DNA from 2 places in the Paraburkholderia sp. A3BS-1L genome. Region 1 is predicted to be linked to the other one. Evidence: predicted binding sites of a transcription regulator. Region 1 holds the regulator's gene; the other holds the start of a gene.
What was found. The regulator FliA, encoded in region 1, starts transcription of late flagellar genes. The targets are predictions, from matches to a motif close to CTAAAGTTTNNNNNNNNNNNGCCGNTA.
Positions count from the first base shown of each region.

Region 2: P5W99_RS04005 (flagellin) is a predicted target of FliA. The motif match lies at 5,156-5,182, and genes of this name have one in related genera.

Region 1 covers NZ_CP120442.1:3,160,070-3,167,523, reverse strand. The annotation lists gene flhF (flagellar biosynthesis protein FlhF) at 1-1,602, shown strand, start outside; gene P5W99_RS14530 (MinD/ParA family ATP-binding protein) at 1,595-2,581, shown strand; gene P5W99_RS14525 (RNA polymerase sigma factor FliA) at 2,604-3,335, shown strand; gene P5W99_RS14520 (hypothetical protein) at 3,373-3,660, shown strand; gene P5W99_RS14515 (chemotaxis protein CheB) at 3,908-4,930, shown strand; gene P5W99_RS14510 (flagella synthesis protein FlgN) at 5,194-5,640, opposite strand; gene flgM (flagellar biosynthesis anti-sigma factor FlgM) at 5,697-6,050, opposite strand; gene flgA (flagellar basal body P-ring formation chaperone FlgA) at 6,196-7,454, opposite strand, start outside.
Region 2 covers NZ_CP120442.1:893,209-900,662, reverse strand. The annotation lists gene P5W99_RS04025 (YaiO family outer membrane beta-barrel protein) at 1-158, shown strand, start outside; gene P5W99_RS04020 (HEAT repeat domain-containing protein) at 171-1,214, shown strand; gene P5W99_RS04015 (glycosyltransferase family 2 protein) at 1,241-2,626, shown strand; gene P5W99_RS04010 (helix-turn-helix domain-containing protein) at 2,731-4,839, opposite strand; gene P5W99_RS04005 (flagellin) at 5,279-6,814, shown strand; gene fliD (flagellar filament capping protein FliD) at 6,980-7,454, shown strand, end outside.

The sequences.
Region 1 (7,454 bases):
GAGGTGGGCGCGGAGCGCGACGCCGCTGGGGCGGACGCCGCGGCACAAGGCGAAGCCGATGAAGGCAACCACGACAGCGACAGCGACGACACCGCCGTCTCTCTCGGACAAGCCACGCAGGCAAAGCTGAGCGCCGAAGCGTCCGAAGCCGCGGCAAAGCCGTTCTCCGCTTCGCGTGCCGCGGCGGGCCAGCAAGCCAGGCAACCCGCAGTCGAGTCCCAGGACGCACCGCGCACGATGGCCGAATCGAACCCCTGGCTGATCGACCACGCGCGCCGTATCGCGAATCAGCAAGCGAACCAGCAAGCGAACCGGGACACGGCCCAGCCGGGCATGACGCCGGCCGCCGCGATGGCGAAGGGCCTCGGCGTGGCCGCCGACCCCACGCATCGCGCCGATATCGACGCGAACACGCCCGAATGGGCGCGCCAGGCTGCGCACGTCGCGGCGCGCCGCGCGGCCCGCAGCATTGGCCAGAGCCCCGATGCGGCCGGCCCGGCGCCCGCCGCTCAAAGCGTTCAAAGCGCCCCTAACCCGGCCCAGGCCGCCCAGAGCGCACAACCCGCCGCGCCCAGCACCGCACAAACGGTGAGCGAAGCGATCCGCGCGCGCATCGAGCAGGTCGTCAACGAAACCGTGATGCACGAGCTCGCCTCCATGCGCGGCATGATGGAAGAGCAGTTCGCGGGTCTCCTGTGGGGCGAGCATCAGCGCCGCAACCCGATGCAGGGCGCGCTCACGAAGCAGCTTTTCGCGGCCGGCTTTTCGGCGCAGCTCGTGAAGATGGTGGTCGACCGCCTGCCCAGCGTGGAAACCGAAGAGGCCGGCATGGAGTGGGTTCAGTCGGTGCTCGAATCGAACCTGCCCGTGCTCGAGGACGAAGAAGCGCTCATGGAGCGCGGCGGCGTATTCGCGCTGATGGGCCCGACCGGCGTGGGCAAGACCACGACCACGGCGAAGCTCGCGGCGCGCTGCGTGATGCGCTTCGGCGCGAGCAAGGTCGCGCTGCTCACGACCGACAGCTACCGCATCGGCGGCCACGAGCAACTGCGCATCTTCGGCAAGATCCTCGGCGTCTCGGTGCATGCGGTGCGTGACGGCGCCGATCTGCAACTCGCGCTCACCGAGCTCAAGAACAAGCACATCGTGCTGATCGACACGATCGGCATGAGCCAGCGCGACCGCGCCGTGACCGACCAGATCGCCATGCTGTGCGGCACGGGGCGCCCGGTGCAGCGCCTGCTGCTGCTTTCGGCGACCAGCCACGGCGACACGCTCAACGAAGTCGTGCAGGCGTACCAGCACGGCCCGGACAACTCGCCGCTCGCGGGTTGCATCCTCACCAAGCTCGACGAAGCGACCAACCTCGGCAGCACGCTCGACACGGTGCTGCGCTACAAGCTGCCGGTGCACTACGTCTCCACGGGCCAGAAGGTGCCAGAGAACCTGTACGTGGCCACGCGCCGCTTTCTCGTGCGCAGCGCGTTCTGCGTGCCGCGCGATCGCTCGCCGTTCGTGCCGCACGAGGACGATATTCCCGCGCTGCTCTCCGCGCTCTCGACGCGCTCGGCCACGCAAGCTCCCGAGGTCCGGTTTGGATAAGTTCGTGATCGATCAGGCAGAAGGCCTGCGACGGCTGCTCGCGCGCGAAGGCTCGCGCGTGATCGCCGTGACCGGCGGCCACGGCGCACCCGGGCGCACGACCGTGGTGATCAATCTCGCGGCCGCGCTGATCGCGCTGGGCAAGGACGTGCTCGTGATCGACGAGTGCCTTGGTCCGCGCTCGGTCAGTGCGCAGCTCGGCGGCGGCATGCGCGGCGTGAGCAACGAAGCGCGCGGCAATGCCGCAAGCCTCGCAGGAAACTTCGCGCCGAATTTCGCGGCGGTGATGCGCGGCGAGATTGCGCTGGACCAGGCCGTGGCGCGGCATGCGCTGGGCTTCGGCGTGCTGGCCGCGCCGCGCGAGCAGTGCGTGGGGGCGCAGCTGGATGCGCCATTGAGCAAGCTGCTGGCCGGTCCCGCCGATTTCGTGCTGATCGACGCGCGGCTCGACGCCGAAGGTGCGCTCTCGCCGCTCGCCTTGCACGCGCACGACGTGCTGATCGTGATGCGCGTGACCGCGCAGGCGATCACCGACGCCTACGCCTGCATGAAGCGGCTGCATTTCGCGCATGCGATTGGGCAGTTCCGCGTGCTTGCGAACCACGTGGCGAGCGCCGCCGACGCGCAAGCCGCGCTCGAGAATCTCGCGGGAGTGGCGAGCCGCTACCTCGCGGTATCGCTGGAGCGCGCGGGCAGCGTTGCCGCCGATCCGCACATGCCGCGCGCGCTGCAACTGTCGCGCTGCATCGTCGATGCGTTTCCGTCGACGGCTGCCGCGCGAGATTTTCGCCACGTGGCGGCCGAACTGCCGCACTGGCCGCTGCGCCCCGCGCTGTTGGCATCGGCGGGCGCGCCGGCGAGTCCGGAGCAAGCGGCGAATTCATTCGTTTCATCCGCCACGGACGCCCCGTCCGCGAGCGCGACGGCCTATGCGGGATGGCGGGCGGATTCGCCCGTGCACGCGCATCGGCACGTGTGACGGACACAGGAAGGAGAGCCAGATGTATAACGCTCAAGGAAAGATTTCGCAGGCCGAAGTGCTCGCGAAGTACGCGCCGCTCGTGCGGCGGCTCGGATTGCAGCTCGTGGCGAAAATGCCCGCGAGCGTGGATCTCGACGACTTGATCCAGGCCGGCATGATCGGCTTGCTCGACGCTGCGAATCGCTACAAGGAAGATCAGGGCGCGCAGTTCGAGACCTACGCGAGCCAGCGCATTCGCGGCGCCATGCTCGACGAGCTGCGCAGCAACGACTGGCTGCCGCGCAGCCTGCGGCGCACCTCGCGCGAAGTGGAAAGCGCGGTGCATCAGGTGGAGCAGCGGCTTGGCCGCTCGGCGAGCGAGACGGAGATTGCCGAGCATCTGCAGATGCCGCTCGACGAGTACCAGAGCATGCTGCAGGACCTGCACGGCAGCCAGCTCATCTACTACGAAGACTTCGACCGCTCCGCCGACGACGAGCCGTTCCTCGACCGCTATCGCGTCGATCACTCGGACCCTCTCTCGGCGCTGCTCGACGAGAGCCTGCGCGGCGCGCTAGTCGAGGCGATCGAGCGGCTGCCCGAGCGCGAGAAACTGCTGATGTCGCTGTATTACGAGCGCGGCATGAACCTGCGCGAGATCGGCGCGGTGCTGGAGGTGAGCGAGTCGCGCGTGTGCCAGTTGCACAGCCAGGCGGTGGCACGCTTGCGGGCGCGGCTGCGCGAGATGTCATGGGCGGGGACGGAGCATTAGTCGGGCGTAGTGGCGAGGGGTTTCAAACCCTACATGGATGTGTACATCGCGTCATGATGACAACCGCTTCGAGAAGTCCGTCATCAAGCCGGAAACGACTGCGCCGGCCATGGGGTTCGTGATGCTGCAGCGCGCCGTGACGCGCGCTGAGTTCGCTCAGATGCCAAGTGTGAGCGACGTGCTGGCGCGTCGGATTACACGCACGCTGCTCGACTTTGGATCGCTGAATGCGTCTTCGCCGCGAGGCGATCTTTCCTTTGGACTGCCCTTGAAGAGCCTTCCGTTTCTGTTTCCAGTGCTTTGGCCGGAGGTTGATCAGGGGTGAAATGTTTTTTATGGTTTTTGCTGATTTGTGGGGAAGTCGTTTCGCGACCCACTGCTGACAGTCGACCACCAAGCGTTGAAAGGCAGGTATAGGGGCTCAGCAGTCCGTCTATCGTGGCTTTGCACACAGGCAAACCGACGAACATCCCGGTGAAACGCCCAAACCTTGTTCATTGACACATATCAACCGCGTCTGCCGCCACTCGCTCATCATCAGCTATCGAAACAGGGCATGCTGGGGGCGAGTTATGAAAGGACGCATATTCGTCATTGGCGCCTCATTGAGCGGGATTAACGCGCTTTCGCGGCTGATCGCGCTACTTCCCGAGAATTTCCCATCTTCAGTATTTATCACGCAGCATGTGGGCGCTCACAGCCCGGGCATGCTGCCCCAGATTCTCAGCAACGCGGGACGACTGAAGGCCATACATCCCAAGAACACCGAGCTAATCGAGCCGGGGCGAATCTATGTGGCGCCACCGGATCGCCATATGCTTGTGCAGCGAGGATATATACGCCTGTCTCATGGCCCTCAGGAAAATCACACACGGCCCGCTATCGATCCGCTTTTCCGGTCGGCGGCCATCTCTTATGGCCCAGCCGTGGTGGGAGTCGTATTGACCGGACAGCTTGACGACGGTATGGCTGGCTTGCTTGCAGTCAAGGACAGGGGCGGCACCGCCATTGTGCAGGAGCCTTCCGAAGCAACAGCGGCCTCGATGCCTAAAAGCGCTCTCGCCCACGTCAAAGTGGATTACTGCTGCAAATTGGCAGAGATGGCAGCACTTTTCGTTCGTCTCGCCAATGACGACCCGGAGCCCAATGAGGACCGTAATCTCGATGAACTTATCGATATCGAAAACCGGATCGCCGAGGGTATCTTCGATCTTCAGGACTGGTGGAAGCTCGAAGGGATGAGCAGTCCATGTGGTCTGAATTGTCCTATTTGTCGAAGCGCCCTTTACGAGCTGCGCGACAAACGAATGATGCGATTCAGATGCCGCGCGGGACATGCTTTTTCCGCAGAAAGTCTCCTTGCGGAACAAGCTGACTCCAGGGAGACACAGCTCTCGGCTCTGTTCGGTTCGCTTACCGAAGAAGCGACGCTTGCGAAGCGCCTGAGAGACGCGCCTGTCTACAAGGAGCGCATCGACTTGACTGCGAGCCTGAACAGCAAGATCCAAGGCATAGAAGTGGAGTCCACACAGGTTTGTGAATGGCTACGCGCGCTAACTAATCTGGTAGAGCCCGATCCCGACGGAGGATTCTGACCTGCGGGAACGCCCGTCTGCAGGCTGTAAGATGTCGGCTTGAGCGGCGTAAAGCGGCCGCCTGAGGCAGCCTCGGCCGACCACAGCCCATCCCGGAGCGCGCGTTATTTCCAAAAAGTCAGAGCAGAATTTTCCATCACCGCCGACAGCACCAGATCCACTGTCCTCGCAGTTAGCACCCGGAAACAAAAAAGCCGAAGCCCCCGTGCTTCGGCTTTTCAATTCCCCACGCAACTGCCAACCACGCGAGGAACAAGGGCCAGTTACAGCCCGAACGCCGGCAGGCGTCCATCCGGCCCGTACAGCATCGACGTGCCGTTGCCGGTTTCGCCCCGCAAAATCGCGAGCGCCCGGCGATTATGTTCCATGCGGGTGCGAACCATCATGCCGATCGTCAGGTTCTGCCGGCGCGCGCGCTCGGTCGAGCCCAAGAGCCGCGCCCACTGGCCCGCGAGCCGCGCGTCGCCGTCGCAGGCCATCTCGATGCCCTTGCGTCCGGCCGGCAGGCCGAGCCCGGCCAGTTGCGCGTCGCGCACCTTCTCGAGCCCCGCCATGCGCTGCGTGAGCGTCGTCTTCTGTTCGACGATCTGCGGCAGCGCATCGATGCCGTCCGCCGTCGTGAGCGCCTTCTCCTCGAAGGCGAGCAGCGAGGCGAACGCCTCAACCGCGGCGTGTTCGTCGATCAATGTGGCGAGAAGCGCGTCTTTCATCCGGGACCACCTGAAAATGCGGGTTGCGGGACGGCCTGGCGCCCGCGCCCTGCGATTTAGCCGCCCGAGGCCGGCTTGAGCAGGCCGCGCGCGGTTTCGATAATGCCGTCGGCGATCTTGCCGGCGTCGATCTGCAGCGTGCCGTTCTTGATGGCGTCCTTGATCGACTGGACCTGGCCCATGTCGATGTCGGCGGCGCCGCTCGCCGCGAGCGAGCGCAGCGAAGAGGACAGCGACGAAAGACTCACGTTGGCGTCTGCGCTAGTACCCGCTCCGATGGCGCTCGATGCCGCGCCGGCCGATGCCGTGCCGCCCGCGCCTGGCGCGCTCGCGGATTCGCCTTGCTGCGTGCGCGCCGGGCCATCCTGGAGCGAACGCGCGTCATTGCGGTTGGAGGTGTCGATTTTCACGATTGGGCTTCCTGATCCGTATGGCCTTGATAACGGCAACGCTGCGCGCGAACTTTAGCGCGAAAGTCCTGCCGTTACATGCTGTTACGTGTCCTTGCCCACATGGCCGCCGCACCGCATTTTTTACCGGACCGGCAATCCTGCCTTAAATCTGCACCTGCACCGTGGCGGCATCTTTCACGACGCCGCTGATGATCTGCCCGCCGGCCGTGCGCACGCGCACCATCTGGCCTGGCGCGGCGTTATTGAGCACGCTGCCTTCGGCGGAAATCGTGAAGTTCGAGCCCACCGCGACCACCTTGACCGTCTGGCCGATCACCACCGACGAGGCGCTGCGCAGCATGTCGGTGCGCAGCGGCAAGCCTGCCGTGATGCGCGCGAGCGCGACCGCGCCGTTGGCCTGCGTAGGGTCGGTGATGATGGTCTGCGGCAGGCTTGCGAGGTCGCCTTCGCGCGGCATGAAGTCGGCGGCGGAGAGCGTCTGGCCGGCGTCGATCTGGCGGGCGGCCACGTAATAGGTGATGTCGACGGCCACGCGCCCCACCACATAGAGTGTCCACGGTTTCGCGCCGACGCAGCGCACGCCCACCGTCGTGCGGCCCCACATGCGCGCGCCCGGCGGCATGAACGGTTCGAGCGCGGCGCAAGCGGCGAGGCCGCGCGGAAACACCGGCCCGACGCTCACGCTCACCTTGCCCGGCAAGCCCGCGGCCTGCTGCTGGAGGAAGGCGACCACGGTGGCGCGAATGCGTTCGCCGTCCTCCTGGCCCGGCGGCAGTTGCGCGCTCTGCCCATAGGCCGCGGCGCTCGCGACTGCGGCGGGCGTGGTGGGCGCGGAACGGGCGGCGGTTACAGCCGGCGCACGCGTGACCGGCACGGTGGAGAGCTTCGCGGCGGCAGCCGGCGCGGCCGTTTCGACGACGACCGGGGCGACCGCGCTAGACGGCCTGACGACATTCACGCGCTGCAATCCGCCCGTGCCTGCGTTGCCGCTCATGGCGGCAGCCGGATATGCAGACGCATTCGCAGATGCATTCGCCGCTGGCACGCGCATGGGTTGAACGGCGCGCGCGAGCGCGGGGCGCGGCGTGGCCGCGCCGGCGGTGTTAGGTGCGCCCGGCGCGGGAATCGTGACGATCTCGGGCGTGGCGGCTTCGCCCGCGCGGCCGCGCTCGCCGGGCCCGGGGATCGCGATCATGCCCGGCTGGTTTTGCGCTTGCGCGAAATCCTGCTGCGGATCTTGCTGCGCGCTTTGCGTGCGGCGAGCGAGCATGGCTGCGTTCTGGGCGTAAGCGTTAGCGCTCGCGCTGGCGTTTGCCGCAGCGCCCCTCGAACCCGCGCCGCCGCCCTGCGCGAGCATCGCGCTCATCCGCGCGGCGTCCGAGCCCGCGCGGTCGCCGGGGC
Region 2 (7,454 bases), 1.0 Mb from region 1:
CGGACCAGGGGGTGACCGTCAAGACCCGCGGTTTCTATGCAGGGGCCGTATTCGACGTCAGCGACTCGCTCGCGATCAACGTCTCGGCAGCACGCGAATTGCGGCCGCAACTTTACGACCGCAACGTGGTCGGGCTCGGCATGACCGCAAAATTCTAGGCAGACGCGCCAATGCTGAAATGGATTCAGACCGTATCGCTCGCGCTCAGCGCCATATCGCTGCTGATGCTGGGGATGCTGCTGCTCACCCATGCGGTGCGCGGGTGGCTGGCGTCGCGCGATACGGAGCTGGCGCAGGCGCTGTCGCACGAACTGATCGTCTGGCTCGTCGGGCCGGAAGCGGGCCTCGCCGAGGTCGAACGCGTGGCGCGCCGCAACCCGGCACTGCTGACGTCGCTGGTACTGAGGCTGGCAGGTCAGTTGCTCGGCGATGAGCATGTCCGGCTGATACGACTAGCCAACCGGTTGGGGCTGGAGGAGCGCATGGTGCGCGACTTGCGACGGCAGCGGTTGGGAATACGGCGGCGCGCGGCGGAATCGCTCGCGTTGTTTGAAGATGACGTCTCGGCCCGCGCCTTGATCGGCGCCCTCGAGGACCGCAAAGCCACGGTATGCCTTGCAGCCGCCTGGTCGCTGGCGCGACGGGGACTTCACGTGCCGTTGAAACAGGTCATCGACAAGCTGGGCGGATTGACCGGCTCGATGCTGACCCAGGATTTGTTCGAGCGTCTGGCGAGCCGTCAGATGTCGGATCTGATCGCGCTCGTCGCGGACGATCAGGTGCTGCCACGGCTTCGCAGCGTGGCCATCCGCGCGCTGGCCGCGTCCGGCGACTACGCGCTGATTCCTGTCTTCACGGACGCCTCGCGATCGCGGCAGCCTGACGTACGAGCGGCGGCCGCGCGTGCGCTGGGCCACTTGCATCATCCGCTCGCCGCTTCGTCGCTGCAGGCGCTACTGCGCGATGACGTGTGGTATGTCAGGGTGGCGGCGGTCGAAGCGGCGGGAAAGATCAATGTCGAAGCCCTCGACCCAGAGATCGAGACACTCTTGAGCGACACCAACTGGTGGGTCCGGTTCCGGGCGGCGGAGGCCCTCGCGATGGGAGGCGGGCGCGGTTACCGCATACTGGAGCGCGCGGCGCAGGGCGAGCCGTCTGTGGCGCGCGACGTCGCTGCGTTGACGTTGCTGGAGCGCAAGGAAATTGCATCGTGAGCGCGAATGACATCTTGTCCCTGATCGTGCATGGCATCGTGACCGTGATATTGACCGTCAACGTGTTGCAGAACGCGCTGTACCTGTTCCAGATCGTCGCCGCGATCGGTGGCATGATCCGTCCTGGCGCGAAAAGCGGGGGTATTGCGCTCTGGCGCCGCTATGGCGCGAGCGCCCCTCCGATCGCGTTGCTGGCACCGGCCTACAACGAGGAGTTGGGGATCGTCGACTGTGTGAAGGCGCTGTTCGCGCTCGAGTATCCGCTGACCGAAGTGATCGTCATCAACGATGGCTCGACGGACAATACGCTGGGCGTGCTGACCGACGCGTTCGAGCTGACGCCGACCCAGCGCACGTTTGACGCGGTTGTCACGCATAAGCTGATTCGCGGCATCTATGTATCGCGCGTCCATCCGAACCTGCTCGTGATAGACAAGGAAAACGGCGGCAAGGCCGATGCAATGAACGCCGGGATCAACCTGGCGCGGGCGCCGCTGTTCTGCGCAATCGACTCGGACTCCCTGCTGGAGTCCGACGCATTGCTGCGCATTGTCCGGCCCTTCGTCGAGGACCCGCAACGAACGGTGGCGGTCGGCGGCGTGGTGCGCGTGGCGAACGGGTGCCGCATTCAGAGCGGACGGGTTGTCGAGATGCGCGCGCCGCGGCGCTTCCTGCCGCTCGTGCAGTCCATCGAATATCTGCGCGCGTTCCTGCTGGCACGCGTCGCCTGGAGCGGCGTGGACGCGCTGATGTTGATTTCGGGGGCATTCGGCCTGTTCCGGCGCGACGTGGTGGTTCAGGTCGGCGGCTTCGGGACGGATACGATCGGCGAGGATCTCGATCTGGTGATCAAGATACACCGGCATTTGCGGGACCAGCGCCGAGCGTACAACATCGCCTTCCTGACCGATCCGATCTGCTGGACGGAAGCGCCGCAATCGCTGCGCGTGCTGAAGGGGCAGCGCTGCCGCTGGCAGTGCGGTGCGCTGGAAGTGTTCTTCAAGCAGCGAGACATGCTGTTCCGGTCCCGCTACGGCCGTATCGGCTGGCTCGGCATGGGGCAGATCCTGATCGTTGATGTCCTCGGGCCGCTCGCCGAAATGTCGGGCTACATCATGTTGCCTGCCTTCTGGGCCCTCGCCTGGATCAATGTATCGTACTTCAAGGCGTTCCTCTCGCTGGTCTTTCTGTTTGGCATGTTTCTGAGCGTCTCGTCGCTCGTGCTGGCCGAACTTGCGACGCATCCATACCCGCGTCTGGGCGACTTGCTGCGGCTGGCGCTGGCCGCCGTCGTTGAGAATTTTGGCTACCGTCAGTTGAACAGCTACTGGCGCATGCTCGGTTGGTGGCAGTTTCTGCGCAAGGACAAGTCCTGGGGGGTGATGACCCGGGTCGGATTCAACACGCACTAATCGATTGCGTCACTGAATTGGCACCCCGTCTGTGTTCAGACAGGTCATGGGAAAAATGAATCTGACAGATATCGAACGGGAGCCACCTCTTTTCTCAATTTTTCTCAATAATCGAACTGAGACGTCGGTACCGTATCTTCGGTATCTTCGGTATCTTCGTTTTGCGCTACACGGTCCACGAGCAGACGATGGGCACGCAGATCGAACGTCAGCCTGATGACGTCGCCCACGCCCAGGCCGCGCGCATGCAGAATGCGGGATATCCCCTTGATCACGATCGCAGCCCTCTCGCTCGAGCAAACATCAATCTCGCCCCCATCGGGATGAACTGCATATCGCATTTGCGGCACATGGGCCGCAAGTGAAGCGGGTAACGTCACCCAACCGCCCCGCACATGCCAGTCATTGACGACTTGATGGAACACCGCACGTCCGGCGTCCATATCCAGCTCCACCGGCAACAGTGAACCTGTGCGCGCGAGACTGTCCCGAAGCGCCTCTGCAAGCACACCGGGATCGGGCTGGATCCCCCGTATCGCATACACGCCGCGGTAAGGTCGCGTAACGGACGGAGCCCAAAGGACCACAGAGCGAAAGCTTGTTTCGTCCATCCGGCCGCTTCTGACCAGGTGAGTGAACAACGATGCACGGGTCGCCACGCCACCGGCTCCACGCAGAGCCTCATACACGGTTAGCTCCGACGGCGGCAACACGTCGTGCGGGTGAATGTTCTGAATAGATCGGATACCGGCTTCAGGACTGAGCACGGACAGCCAGGATTGCCGTTGCAGCAGCGCCCAGATGATTCGCGTCGGAGGCTGAACATCAAACATTGGCGAGAACACGGCACGCCGCGCCCGCGTTGTCCGAAGTCGGCCAATCGCACCCACGATGTCATCGAACGAGACGAGCCCCGCAGCCACGGCGAGCACCCGTCTCGTCGCGTCAAGGATGAGATTGCGCTCGGTCGCGTAGCCCTGAAACCAGAACCACTGTGGGTTACCGCCCTCAGGTGTTTCAAGCCACTCGAACCCCGCTGTCTGCTCAAGCACGGCCGGGATCTTGGCGATTACCTCCGTCGCCCACCCCTCTTCCAAGGCATAGGTCTTGAGCAAGCCCATATGGGCAATGCCCGCAGTCCGGATCATGGCGCGAGCCATGTCGCCAATGGCCGTGTCGTGCACTGAGACATCAGCAACCGAGTCTCCCGCGTCCGGCGAGGCCACCATGATCTCCGCTCGCCCGTTGACACGGCGTTTCGCAAATGCGAGCAGGGGCTTGCCCAGGATGTCGACGCTGAACCGCCCCACGTCCTCAAGTTTTAGTCCCTCACCGAGCAACGGGCGCAGCAGCGCCTCCAGCTCATGCAAAGTGCATGGCAGATGCGGGTCTGCCTGTTCGCGAATACGCTCAAATACAACGGCATCGATGTCGAGCCCCTGCGCAGTCGTGTTAAGTGCCTTAAGGATCTGGCTGACACGCGACTCGACAATACCGTGCTGTTTAGCGATCGCGGCAAGCGAGGTGCTCACTTGCGGGTCAACCCCGTAGCGCTGCGCAAATATCCTCGCGCTTGCGCGCTCGCGCGCAACACGCGCATCGCCTGCGGCAAGCTTCTCGAATTGGACGGCAGCAATACGAGCAGTCACCTCAATGATTGCCGAGCGCGCGTCTATCGCGGCGCAGACGACTCGCGGCCGCCCAGTCTTTGCGACGGTAGAAAATGCCTCGCCAAGCAGCCAGCCAGCCTCAACCCTGAGTGCGTGCTCCCATGCTGCGATCTGGGCGCCCTTGATCCGTGTCGGAACACCCTCATGCTCCCAGCGCCCGAGCGTGTCGACTGAAATCCCCACCTTCGCGGCGACGGCGCGGCGCGTTATCCCGAGCTTATCCCTGCGCGCGCGCGCGCGCGGGCCTGCCTCGGCATGGGGGTCACCAGGAGCTGAGTTGTCGTCAGCCCCGAAAAGCCATCCCGAAGGCACATCAAGGGCACGCTCCCATGCCTGCCGCTCACGCTTTGGGAGGGAGTCCGGAATCCCGCCCTCCTCCCATTGGCCGATGGCTGAGCTATCCAGTCCGCTAAGTGTGGCGAGCGCCTCCCGCGAGAAACCCAATTCCTCCCGGCGTGCGCGCGCACGCCCTGCGGCAACCTGACTGAAAGCGTCCCGATCCGGGACGGGGTGCTCACCGTCCTCCGCAGCGTTTGTGGTCATGGACATATTCAAGAAGCGTATGGCGTGAAATTCGTAATGAGCGAGCGTCTCATATCCGCAAGAAAGAGCATCCGTTGAAAAGACGGCGTACTTCGGTCCTGTTCGTCTGGTATCGCCTCCGGGGCGGCGGCTGTGCAATGCATACGGACGTCGCGTACGGCGAGCCATGGTCGCTACAACGCTGGGAGATCCCTTTTGTTCGTACCGGGTTTGCTCATTTACATCGATGATCTCGGGCTTTCCTGTTCCCCGGAAGGCCCTCCGCTAGCTTGTTGTCCCCACGGGCACAGCAGACGAGATTTTTACATGCGTCCCTCTAAAGTTCGGTGGTGAAAGGTCGTTAGCCTAGGCATGGCGGTCGGAACAACGCGTTAGATAGTCCGCCGACGCCACGGTCGCCGTGGCGCAAACGGGCTCAGTCCCAATCAGGAGAATTTCCATGCTCGGAATCAATAGCAACATCAACTCGCTCGTCGCGCAACAAAACCTGACCGGCTCGGGCAGCGCGCTGTCGCAAGCGATCACGCGCCTCTCGTCGGGCAAGCGCATCAATAGCGCAGCGGACGATGCAGCGGGTCTTGCGATCTCGAACATCATGCAGACCCAGATCAACGGTCTGAACCAGGGCGTGTCGAACGCGAACGACGGCGTGTCGATGGTGCAAACGGCATCGAGCGGTTTGTCGTCGCTGACGAACAGCCTGCAGCGCATTCGCCAACTGGCCGTGCAAGCGACGAACGGTGGCATGACCGATACGGACCGTCAGGCGCTGCAGCAGGAAGTGTCGCAGCAGGTTTCGGAAATCAACCGTATTGCGTCGCAAACGACGTACAACGGCATGAACGTGCTGAACGGTTCGCTCGGCAACGTATCGTTCCAAGTGGGCGCAAACGTCGGTCAAACCATTTCGCTGAACCTGACCCAAAACGTGGGTGCAGCAAACCTTGGCACCGGCCTGCCAGCCAACGGATCCACGCTCGGGCAGCTTACGGGGCTGAGCCTGACGAGCGCCGGTGCAGCAACGAGTGGCGCGGCAACGCCGTCCATTACGACGATCAACATTCTTGCTGATGGTCAGGGCGGCTTCAAGTTCACCGATCAGAACAATCAGGCTTTGAGCAGCACCGCAGTGACGAGTCTCTTCGGAAGTTCGACGGCAGGCTCGGGCTCGGCTCTGGCGCTCACGGCTGCCGCGGGCGGCGCACTGGGCAAAATTACTAGCACCCCGCCGACCGGTCTGACCACAGCCCAGCAAAACCAGGTCGCGGCCATCAACACCGCCAACCTGCCGAATGGTACGGACCAGGCAACGCGCTCCGCGAATGGGACGCTGCTCGGCACGGTTACCGGCCTCAGCTTCGATTCGAACGGCGGCTACATCGCTCCGAATGAATCTGGCGCTACGGTCACGGCTGTTCAAGTCTTCTCCGACGGCAACGGCGGCTTTACTTTCGCGGATCAAAACGGTAACACTCTCGCTGCAGGGAGCAACGTGGTTAAAGCTGTCTTCAGCACGATCGGAGCGGCTACGACAGGTGCAAGCGGGGGCGCTCAGCTCACGGCAAATGCCGGCGCAGTCGGCACGGCTACGACCAACGCCACCATTATGGGCGTCGCGGCAGCGGGCTCGATCAATTCCGCCAACCTTGCCAACGTGCCGCCGCGAGTTGCGGACATCAACATCGGCACGACGGCAGGCGCGAATCAGGCGATTGAATCGATCGACAACGCGCTGGGGACCATCAACAACATGCAGGCAAACCTTGGCGCCGCGCAGAACCGATTCACCGCGATCAGCACGGCACAGCAGGCCCAGTCGACCGACCTGTCGCAAGCACAATCGTCGATCCAGGACGCCAACTTCGCCGCAGAAACGGCCGCCCTGAGCAAGGCCCAAGTGCTCCAGCAAGCCGGCATCTCGGTGCTCGCGCAAGCAAACTCGCAGCCGCAGCAGATCCTGAAGCTCCTGCAGTAACAAGCGCTTCATGTGAGTCAAGCAGTACGCGCCGCGCGCTCCGCCCGCCATACCCGGGGTGCGCGGCGCTTGCCAACCGGGAGGACAACCTCCCGTTTGGCGTTTTTAAACCTGAACCGTACTTGAACCGATCCACCCGGCATCGCCGACGCACGGAGCCCCTTCATGTCCACCGTATCCGGTATCTCGAACGCGAATCTGGCCTCCAGCGCCGCAGCGTCGGCCAATAGCGCGCTGCAGCAAGCCGCGCAGTCGGTCATCAGCGGCTCGACCGGCAATTCGTCGATGGACGTGAGCGCGCTCGTCACGGCGCTCGTCAATAGCAAGATCGCGGGCCAGGCGGCGACACTGTCCTCGCAGGCGCAACTGGACAACACGCAGATCTCCGCATACGGCACGCTCTCGGCTGCGCTTTCGGCGCTGCAGGCGGGCCTCACTTCGCTCTCGGACGGCACGACCGTCAATGCCTTCAAGGCGAGCACGAGCGGCACGGGCATCGCGGCCACGGCGGCCAGCGGAGCGGTGGCGGGGACGTATTCGATCGACGTCGCGCAGATCGCGACCGCGCAGGTCCTCACGTCGAGGGGCTACGGCGCAAGCCAGCCGCTCGCTTCGGTGCCGAGCACGATGACGCTCTCGA